Panacibacter microcysteis: one gene and its partner. The protein of the gene in region 1 binds, or shares a complex with, the protein of each later gene. Links are inferred from orthologs where the notes say so. Each region holds a gene or a part of one and is shown on either strand. Other genes may lie near its edges.

Region 1 (5,137 bases):
TACAATGGGGCAATACAATAGAAAGACAAATGATCAGCGATAAACTGCATGAATGGGTGTACAATGATTCTGCGGGTTACTCGTTGCCTTATGTGCCAGGTAGTCTCAACCTGTCCAGCTCAATAAAAAGCAGCGCAGATTTTGGTGTAACCAGGTTTAGCGGTTATGTGCAGGATAATATCCGTTTTAAGGATTCTGCCGGTTTTGTGCTCAACGCGGGTATAAGATACAATTACAATACTTTGAACAAGGAGCTGCTCGTTTCGCCGCGTATTGGTTTTTCGCTAAAGCCAAAAAGCTGGCGGAAAGATGTAGTTATCAAAGGTGCGGCGGGCGTGTATGTACAACCGCCTTTTTACAGGGAAATGCGCAGGTATGATGGTACTATCAACTACAATCTGAAATCTCAGAAAAGTTACCAGGCTACATTGGGCATAGATCAGCATTTTACATTGTTTAAACGTCCTGCAAGATTTACGGCCGAAGCATATTACAAATACATGACAGATGTAGTGCCTTATGACATAGACAACGTTCGCTTGCGTTATTACGGCGCAAACAGCGCAAAGGCATATGCAGCAGGCATTGAAACAAGATTATTCGGAGAACTGGTGAAAGATGCTGAAAGCTGGATCAGTCTTGGTATCATGCGTACAAAAGAAGACCTCGAAGGCGATACGTACACTGTTTATAAAAACGCGAATGGCGATATTATTGGCCCGAACACACCTGACAAAGTTCCCGCAGACAGTGTTATCAACAGCATAGGCTACCTGCGTCGCCCCACAGACCGGCTTGTTACATTTGGCATGTTTTTCCAGGATTACCTGAGCACAAATAAAAACTTTAAAGTTTACTTCAGTACACTGTTTGGCAGTAACATGCCATTTAATATTCCCGGTAATGCGCGCTATCGCAATGCGCTGGAAATACCTCCTTATCTCCGTGTTGATATTGGTTTCAGTGCACAGTTGCTGGCGGCTGAAAGTAAACGGCGCAGCCATTCTCCTTTTAAAAATTTTGAGAATATATGGGCATCCCTGGAAATTTTCAATGTGGTGGATCGTGCAAATACAATCAGTTACCAGCTTATTAAAGATTTTTCAAATAACACTTTTGCCATGCCAAACCGGTTAACGCCAAGACTTTTAAATTTTAAAATTGTGGCCAAATGGTGAAAACCTGTTGCATCATGTTTTCGTACATGGGGTATGCAACCAACCTCAAATTACTGTATCGCTTTTATGCATGATCTTCAGAAAAGAGATCCGCAGCAACTGGAAAAATGGTTTACACCTGAAAGTGTTGTGTGGATACCGCCTGCAAACCCTGTAAAAGGAAAAAATAAAATCCTGGTATTGTTCCGGGCTATTTTTTCACGTTATAAAGAGTTAAACTGGCAAATTGAAAAGATTTTTGAGGTGGCCGATAACCAGTGTGTTTACTTTTCCAGTTCATGGGGCGCATTCCGTAATGGCAGCAACTACAAAAACAGGATTGTTACTGAAATACTGTTTAACGAAAAAGGAGAAATAACCAACCTGTCAGACTACTTTAAAGACACCCTGTTTAGCAACAGTTAAGCGTTTGTTGAAATACTACTGATAATAGCTTCGATTGTGTTATACACTTTTTCCAGTTCATAAGCTGTAATGCAATAGGGCGGCATTATATACACCACGTTTCCCAACGGTCTTATGTAAACACCCGCCTTCATAGCCATGTCCGTCACTACACCAGCAATGTTGTTCAGGTATTCATTCCTTCCTATGGCAAGGTCAAAAGCGAGGATAGTGCCCAATACACGAATGTTCCGGCATATGCTTCCATAGTTAGATTGTAATCTTTTGCCAAATTGTTCATTTTCTTTTGCCAGCCAGGCTATTTTATCCTGCACACTGTATTGTTCGAAAAGTTCCAGGCTGGCTATGGCAGCCGTACATGCTAAAGGGTTAGCTGTAAAAGAATGACCGTGAAAAAAAGTTTTGAGCTTATCATCGTTTACATATGCCTGGTAAATACTGTCCGTACTTGCTGTAACGCCAAGGGCCATCGTTCCGCCGGTAAGGCCTTTACTCAAGCAAATAATATCAGGTTTATGAGCCAGGAATTCACTGGCAAAAAGTTTTCCCGTCCGGCCAAAGCCTGTCATAACCTCGTCTGCAATGCAAATGATGTCATACCTTTTTACTGTTGCAAGTAATTCATTCATCAGGCCAGCATCGTACATTTTCATTCCACCCGCACCCTGCACCAGAGGCTCATAAATAAAAGCAGCGATTTCATTGCCTTGCCTGTTAATCAAGTCCAGGCTTTGCCTTAGGTTCTCTTTAGAAGGCGTATCAATAAAAGTAACCTCAAACAAAAGGTCATGGAAAGCCAGCGTAAAAACGCTACGGTCGCTTACGCTCATTGCCCCAAAAGTGTCTCCGTGGTAACTGTTTCTAAAAGCAAGAATTTTGTTTCTTTTATTATGGCTCCTGGTTACTCCATCCGGTGGACTGTTCTCTGTATCTACTGCTTTGCCTTCTGTTTTCGTGTTCCACCAATACTGCAATGCCATTTTAAGGGCAACTTCTGTAGAAGTAGAGCCGTTGTCGCTATAAAACACTTTTGCAAAACCCGCGGGAAGAATGCGTATCAGTTTTTCGGCAAGTTCAACAGCCGGTTCGTGGGTAAATCCGGCAAAAATCACTTGTTCAAGCTTGAGGGCCTGCGTATATATTTTCTTTGCTATGTACTCGTTGCCGTGTCCATGTAATGTAACCCACCAACTGCTGATAGCGTCAATATAAGTGTTGCCACTTTCATCTATTAGCAATGTATCTTTTCCCTTTACAATCGGCACGGGGGCAATCATATCTTTTTGCGGGGTAAACGGGTGCCATACATAAAGCCGGTCTTTTGCTGCAAGTTCCATCGCGCAAATGTAGCAATGGAATACATGCCCAGTATGTCAGATATCTTTTTGGCAACACATCAAATCCTGAAATTTTTTTTGATACCGGCAGTGGTATTTCATGGCATCGCCTGTTGCGTCGCAATCCGTTCATCTGTAGAGCATTATTGCACTACAGCGATCAAAATCGAATCATCCGAAGTAAAAAACACCTACTTTTGCTTTCTTTTTCCACAATACGGGGAAAAAATCTGATAATTTTTTCATTATTCAGTTGCAAACTTCTATCTTTGCGCTCCCAAAAATTATGTCTAAACAATCATTGATCAAACAGGATGGAGTAATTATTGAAGCTTTGAGCAACGCTATGTTCAAAGTAAAACTTCAGAATGGTCACGAGATTTTGGCTACTATTTCAGGGAAAATGAGAATGAATTACATAAGAATTCTTCCCGGCGATAAGGTAGGTGTGGAAATGAGTCCTTATGATCTTACAAGAGGCAGAATTATATTCAGGTATAAATAAAAGCTTACAGCTTACGCTGAAAGCTGGAAAGCTAAAATTTTAAGTCATGAAAGTCAGAGCATCAGTAAAAAAGCGCAGCGCAGATTGCAAGATCGTTCGTCGTAAAGGCAAGCTGTATGTTATCAACAAAAAGAATCCCCGTTACAAACAAAGACAGGGATAAAAAAATGACAGGTTGCAACTGATGCAATCTGTAATCAGAAATCTTAAAATCAGAAATTAATACACTATGGCACGTATTGCCGGTATAGACTTACCAAAGAATAAAAGAGGCGAAATTGGTTTAACCTATATTTTCGGAATAGGTCGCTCTACTGCTCGTTATATACTTGATAATGCTGAAATCAGCTACGATAAGAAAGTAAGTGAGTGGAACGATGATGAGCTGGCTGCTATCCGTAACCTCATCACAAATGAGTTCAAAGTAGAAGGCCAGTTACGCAGCGAAGTTCAGATGAGCATTAAACGCTTACTGGATATTGCCTGCTACCGCGGTCTTCGTCACCGTAAAGGCTTGCCGGTTCGTGGTCAGCGTACACGTACCAACAGCCGTACAAGAAAAGGTAAACGTAAAACAGTTGCCGGTAAAAAGAAGGCACCTAAGAAATAAACATTTGCAAAAAAGCAGTCCCGATCTGTATCGGGATTGTTTTTTTGCATTTTTATATAAAGCCGCTGGATAGTTTCCTGCAAAAAGGAAAAAGGAGGGGCTACATTTTAATAACAGAAGATTACCTCAACAAAGTATTATGGCAAAACCAGTAAAGGCACAGAACAGCGCAAAGGCTGCTGCCAAGAAAAGAATTGTAAAAGTTGATGCACACGGCGATGCGCATATCAATGCAACTTTCAACAACATCATCGTATCTCTTACCAACAAGCAAGGCCAGGTTATCAGCTGGTCATCTGCCGGTAAAATGGGTTTCAAAGGTTCTAAAAAGAACACTCCTTATGCAGCACAAATGGCTGCCGCAGATGCAGCTAAAGTTGCTTCTGAAGCAGGTTTAAAAAGAGTGGACGTTTTTGTAAAAGGTCCTGGCGCAGGTCGCGAAAGCGCCATCCGCGGACTGGCTACAAACGGCATTGAAGTATCAATGATTAAAGACGTTACCCCTTTGCCGCACAATGGTTGTCGTCCTCCAAAGAAAAGAAGAGTATAGTTAATATGGTTTATTACCTGTGCTGTAACGGATGTTTTCATCCTCAACACGATACAGGTAAAACCTGCTTATCAATAACCGGATGTATAATTCATTTTAAGATTTTTACTGATTATACATCGTCATCAAAAAATCAAAATTTAAAAGATTATGGCACGTTACAATGGTCCTAAAACCAAGATCAGCCGAAAATTTGGCGAACCTATTCTTGGAAATGGTAAATGGTTAGATAAAAACAGCAATCCTCCCGGTCAGCATGGCGCTGCAAAAAAGCGTAAACAGTTAGGAGAATATGCTTTACAGCTGAAAGAAAAACAGAAAGCTAAATATACTTACGGTGTATTGGAGCGTCAGTTCCGCAATACATTCGAAGAGGCTGCACGTATTAAAGGTGTTACCGGCGAAAACCTTATCAAACTGCTTGAAGCACGTTTGGATAATACTGTTTTCCGCCTGGGTATTGCTCCTTCACGCCCCGCTGCACGCCAGTTGGTTAGCCACAAACACATTACTGTAAATGGTGAGATCGTGAATATTCCTTCTTTCCAGTTA
Region 2 (5,274 bases), on another replicon or contig:
CACGTGGCCTTTGCTCACTTTTATAACCGTATGGTTCCATTCGCCGGGTGCCTTTACAGCGCTTACCATAGGAACGTTCATAGCATAATTGGCACCGGTTTTCTGCCAGTCCTGCAATTTCTCAGGAAAGCCGTCATCATCTATCAGTTGATATTCCGGGCCACTCAGCTCAGCCCCATCGTAGTCTTCGGTAACCATATACATAATACCACTATTGCCTTTGGGGGAAATCTTCCAGTCAATCTGCAACTCAAAATCGCCAAACATATCATTGGTAATAATATCAGGATTGCTATGGCCTTGCGGTTTGGTACTGCACAGCATTCCATCAACAACCTGCCACGAAGAGCCGGTCGCATTTTTAAATGTGCGCCATCCATCAAGGCTTTTACCATCAAACAAAAGTTTCCAGCCCTCTGCCATTTCTTTTTTACTTAGCTGGTTAAGGATTGCAGAGTCTTTTGGTGTGGCATTAACGGTCAATGTAACAAGGGCCATCACAAAAAGTAACAACAAATAATTTTTCATATGTATAAGTTAAGCAGGCTGAAGATAAGGAATAAATGTTTTTGAACTTAGCTGCATTGCTGCTATCGGCTTTGGTTGTGTCACTCACTTGTACCGCAGAGCTATATTCGGCAACGGGCTGCCCTGTTGTGTGTTTATCAGCCTGGTGCAGGTGTTGCTTGTCAATAGGGGAAGAAGATTCAGGCAAATATTGTACAACTTTTGGTGCGCGGTTGCGAAGATTTGAAATGGGCTACAGCGTAACTTTACCGTTACCCATCAAAAAAAAATCAAACATGAAACGGTTGACTGCCATTTTACTTTTATTCATTTTTGCGGCATGTAACAATAATCCATCACCGGCAGAAACAGAAGCCCGTCTGAAACAAACCATGCTTTCATACCTTTTCAAAGAGAATGCAAAAGGTGATACATCTGCCATAAAATTCAGGATAGACAAAGTCTATTACTTCGATAATAAGGTCAACTATAACTGCGAATTTTACGTACATATGGTTATACCCGGCAAGGTAGATACCACCGGTGTAATGAAAGCAATTGTAAGTAAAGATTATACAGATGTAAAAAGACTGTATTAGTGTTTCTGCCGCAACATTTGAAGCGCTTACCGCAAACGGATAATTTTAGTGATTGAACCTGTATAACTTCATAACAGTAACGAAACTGAATTTGGTGTTTTTCATAGGTTAACAATGGCCTGCTTTTTCCAAAGCGGGCCTTTTTATATGTTCATTTTTACATAAACCCTGTTAACTTTGCCGTTCTCAAAAAACACTTTGTTATGCCATCATTCGATATTGCCAGCAAGGTAGACCTGCAAACTTTAGATAACGCTGTTAATACGGTAAAAAAAGAAATCAGTAACCGTTTCGATTTTCGTGATTCACCCGTTTCCATAGAACTGAATAAGAAAGACTACGTGGTAAATGTGGAAGTGGAGAGCGACATGAAGATGAAACAGGTAATCGATGTGATCATCAGCAGGGCCATAAAGCAGGGAATAGACGGTAACGCTTTCAACTTTGAAAAAGATGCTTACCCGAGTGGTAAGGTGGTAAAGAAAGAAATACCTGTTACCAATGGTCTTAAACAGGATGATGCCAAAAAGATCGTAAAGCTTATCAAAGATTCGGGGCTAAAAGTGCAGGCACAAATAATGGATGAAATAGTACGTGTGACGGGTAAAAAGATCGATGACCTGCAGGACGTGATTGCAATGCTGCGTGGCAGCGACCTCAAAATTCCCCTGCAGTTTACCAATATGAAATCTTAGCGTGCGGTGTAACCGGAGCGCTGCAGATGCCATACAAGCGGAACGCTGAACGGAGCGACGCAACAGGTGATGCCATGAAAAGAACAGCCGGCAACATAAATTCGCCTTTTAAATTGAATTTGGATAAAAATGCGCAGGTGCTTATCTTTGCGCTCCAAAATTTTTAAATTGTACGGCAAAATCCGTGCAGCCTAAAATCATACAAATGAAAAAAGGTCTCCATCCAGAAAGTTACAAATTTGTTGTGTTTAAAGACATGAGTAATGGTCAGGCATTCCTTGGCCGTTCCACAGGTGGTTCCAAAGAAATGACGAAATGGGAAGATGGTAACGAATACCCGCTGATAAAGCTGGAAATTTCGAACACATCGCATCCATTCTATACCGGTAAGAATGTACTGGTAGATACTGCGGGACGTATCGACAAATTCAAGAAGCGTTACGAAAAGAAAAAATAACCTTCTTATAATGAAATCCCTCCGCAGTAACACGGGGGGATTTTGCTTTTAATAATCCTACAAGCAAGCAACAACAACGATGAGCCAACTAACAAGTTATCCAAAGGAGAAGATCAGGATTCTTTTCCTGGAAAACATCAGCGACAAAGCTGTGCAACATTTCAAGCAAAATGGTTATACCAATGTAAAAAAGATCGGCGGTGCACTTAGTGAGGAAGAACTGATCAAAGAAGTAAAGGATGTGCATTTGCTGGGCATTCGTTCCAAAACACAGATTACAGAAAAAGTACTGGAAGCTGCTACAAAACTACAGGCAATCGGCTGTTTTTGTATTGGTGTAAACCAGGTAAATCTAAAGGCTGCCACAAAAAAAGGTGTTGTAGTTTTTAATGCGCCTTACAGCAATACCAGGAGTGTTGCCGAACTTGTAATTGGGTTATCGATCATGCTTATCCGCCGGATTCCGGATAAAAACAAAGCGGCACATGAAGGCATCTGGAATAAAGAAGCAAAGGGTAGTTTTGAGCTGAGGGGTAAAACGCTGGGTATAATCGGTTATGGCAACATTGGTTCTCAGGTGAGTGTATTAGCCGAAGCACTTGGTATGAAAGTGTTATTTTACGATGTGGAAACGAAACTTCCGCTGGGCAACGCATCTTCCAGCAAAAGCCTGAAGGATTTGCTGAACAATGCAGACGTTGTATCTCTCCACGTTCCTGAAACGACACAGACCAAAAACCTTATCAATAAAAGCAACATCAAACATTTTAAGAAGGGCGCCATTTTAATTAATTACGCCCGTGGTGAAGTGGTGGAGCTAAACGTGCTTGCCAAAGCGTTAAAAGATGGCGATCTCAGCGGCGCAGCAATTGATGTGTTCCCGTGGGAGCCTGAAAAGAACGGCGATCGTTTCGAAACACCTTTGCAGGGGTTAAGCAACGTAATTCTTACGCCACATATTGGTGGCTCTACAGAAGAAGCACAACAAAACATTGGTGACGATGTAAGTGCCAAATTGTATAACTACCTGGAAAGAGGTATTACCTACGGGTCACATACCGTTCCGGCTATTAGCCTTCCGCCCGTGGAAGGTGCACACAGGATATTGCATATTCACAACAATGTGCCAGGTGTATTGAGTGCCATTAATACACAGCTTGCAAGCCACAACATCAACATTGTAGGGCAGTATCTTAAAACAAATGACGAAATAGGTTACGTTGTACTCGATGTAGATAAGAAGCTATCCAAACAGGCACTGGAGTTATTGAAGGACGTAAAAGAAACAATCAAAGTGAGAATATTGTATTAATAACAACCTTTATTATAAAAATGCCGCCCGAAACAGGCGGCATTTTTTATGTGGTGCATTTTACACATTTGTGTAAAAAAGCAACAGCTGCTATTCGTTTGTAACGGTGGTTACGGTTGTAATTCTGCCATCATTATCTCTGCGTACGGTAGTGGTTTTAGATGCACGGCTGCGGCCGCCGCTGGCCAGTAGCAGAATAAGCAATAATACCACCACACCTACCACCCATATCCAGTTTTGACCGATCCACGTGCCCACATCGGTATTGTTTACTTTTACTTCCGGTGCTTCCTGGGCGTATAGCGCCAGCTGTATGAGTGATAAAAAGAAGGTACTGAAAATGATGGCTGCGCTTTTCGTTAGCTGTTTCATATGAATACTTTTAGTTAAGAATGATTTGTTATACTCAAAAGTTTCAAGAACTGCGCCAATACACACATTGCTTTACTCTTGCGGCAAAAACTTACCTTTGCCGCCTTAAATTATGAAGTCGAAGAAATTATACAAAGACCGTGTGAACATCATCACGCTTGGTTGCAGTAAAAACCTGGTAGATAGTGAAGTACTGAGCGGCCAGCTAAAGGCCAATGAAATAGACGTGGTGCATGAAAATGCAAAGCTTGATCACAATATAGTGGTCGTAAATACCTGTGGTTTTATCGACAAAGCAAAAGAAGAAAGTGTAAATACTATCCTGGACCAGGTAGAACTCAAAAGAAAAGGCAAACTGGATAAAGTCTATGTTACCGGTTGTTTAAGCGAGCGGTACAGGAATGATCTTGAAAACGAAATTCCCGAAGTAGATGCATGGTTTGGTACACTGGAACTGCCACTGATACTAAAACAGTTTGATGCCGACTATAAAAGTGAACTGTTGGGTGAGCGCATGCTTAGTACACCGCAACATTATGCCTATCTCAAAATCAGTGAAGGCTGTAACCGCACTTGTGCTTTTTGCGCCATTCCGCTCATGCGAGGTGCCCACATAAGCAGGCCCATAGAAGACCTCGTTGCCGAGGCCGAAAGCCTTGCCAGGCGTGGTATAAAAGAGATCATGCTCATTGCACAGGAATTAACGTATTACGGGCTCGATCTCTATAAACAAAGAATGCTTGCAACTTTATTAAACAGGCTTGCAGATGTGCAGGGCATTGAGTGGATCAGGTTGCATTATGCATATCCAAATAAATTCCCGCTGGAGGTGCTTGATGTAATGCGCGAAAGAAGCAATGTCTGCAATTACCTCGATATGCCTTTGCAGCATGCCAGCAATAATATGCTCAAAGCCATGAAGCGCCAGAGCACCAGGCAGGAGATGGAAGAACTGATCGCTGCCATACGCGAAAAAAATCCGGGCATCTGTTTGCGTACAACGCTTATAGCTGGTTTCCCCGGCGAGACAAGGGCAGATGTGGAAGAGCTAAAAGATTTTCTTACCCGCATGCGGTTTGACCGGGTAGGCATTTTTACTTACAGCCACGAAGAGGGCACCAGCGGCTACCAATTGGCAGATGATGTACCGGCAGAAGAAAAACAGGCCAGGGCACAGGAAATTATGGAACTGCAACAGGAGATAAGCTATGAGAAAAACCTGGAAAAAATTGGAAAGGTCTTTAAAGTTATCATCGATAAAAAGGAAGCGGGCCGTTACCTCGGGCGCACGGAATTTGATAGTGTGGAAGTAGATAATGAAGTAGTGATCCA

The links. The genes of interacting proteins can lie anywhere in the genome.
Region 2: ykgO (region 1) and I5907_RS19025 share a complex: the UniProt entries of both Bacillus subtilis proteins name them as parts of the 50S ribosomal subunit. The link is inferred for Panacibacter microcysteis from one-to-one orthologs.

The regions. Positions count from the first base shown.
Region 1 is NZ_JADWYR010000001.1:2,462,541-2,467,677, forward strand. What follows is about bases 2,320-5,029. They hold ykgO (type B 50S ribosomal protein L36), read left to right. Parts: upstream 2,320-3,471; coding sequence 3,472-3,588; downstream 3,589-5,029. Other genes in these bases: bioA (adenosylmethionine--8-amino-7-oxononanoate transaminase), read right to left, coding at 2,320-2,920; infA (translation initiation factor IF-1), read left to right, coding at 3,207-3,425; rpsM (30S ribosomal protein S13), read left to right, coding at 3,655-4,035; rpsK (30S ribosomal protein S11), read left to right, coding at 4,175-4,585; rpsD (30S ribosomal protein S4), read left to right, coding at 4,736-5,029. Also shown: I5907_RS10000 (TonB-dependent receptor), read left to right, coding at 1-1,178; I5907_RS10005 (nuclear transport factor 2 family protein), read left to right, coding at 1,245-1,583; more of bioA, read right to left, coding at 1,580-2,319; more of rpsD, read left to right, coding at 5,030-5,137.
Region 2 is NZ_JADWYR010000002.1:1,700,144-1,705,417, reverse strand. Bases 786-3,632 are described here. They hold I5907_RS19025 (type B 50S ribosomal protein L31), read left to right. Parts: upstream 786-2,006; coding sequence 2,007-2,258; downstream 2,259-3,632. Other genes in these bases: serA (phosphoglycerate dehydrogenase), read left to right, coding at 2,338-3,570; I5907_RS19030 (YajQ family cyclic di-GMP-binding protein), read left to right, coding at 1,310-1,801; I5907_RS19035 (hypothetical protein), read left to right, coding at 804-1,106. In the rest of the region: I5907_RS19040 (3-keto-disaccharide hydrolase), read right to left, coding at 1-528; I5907_RS19015 (hypothetical protein), read right to left, coding at 3,661-3,942; 30S ribosomal protein S12 methylthiotransferase RimO, read left to right, coding at 4,055-5,274. UniProt on the Bacillus subtilis protein: While neither of the L31 paralogs is essential, this protein does not seem to function as the main L31 protein.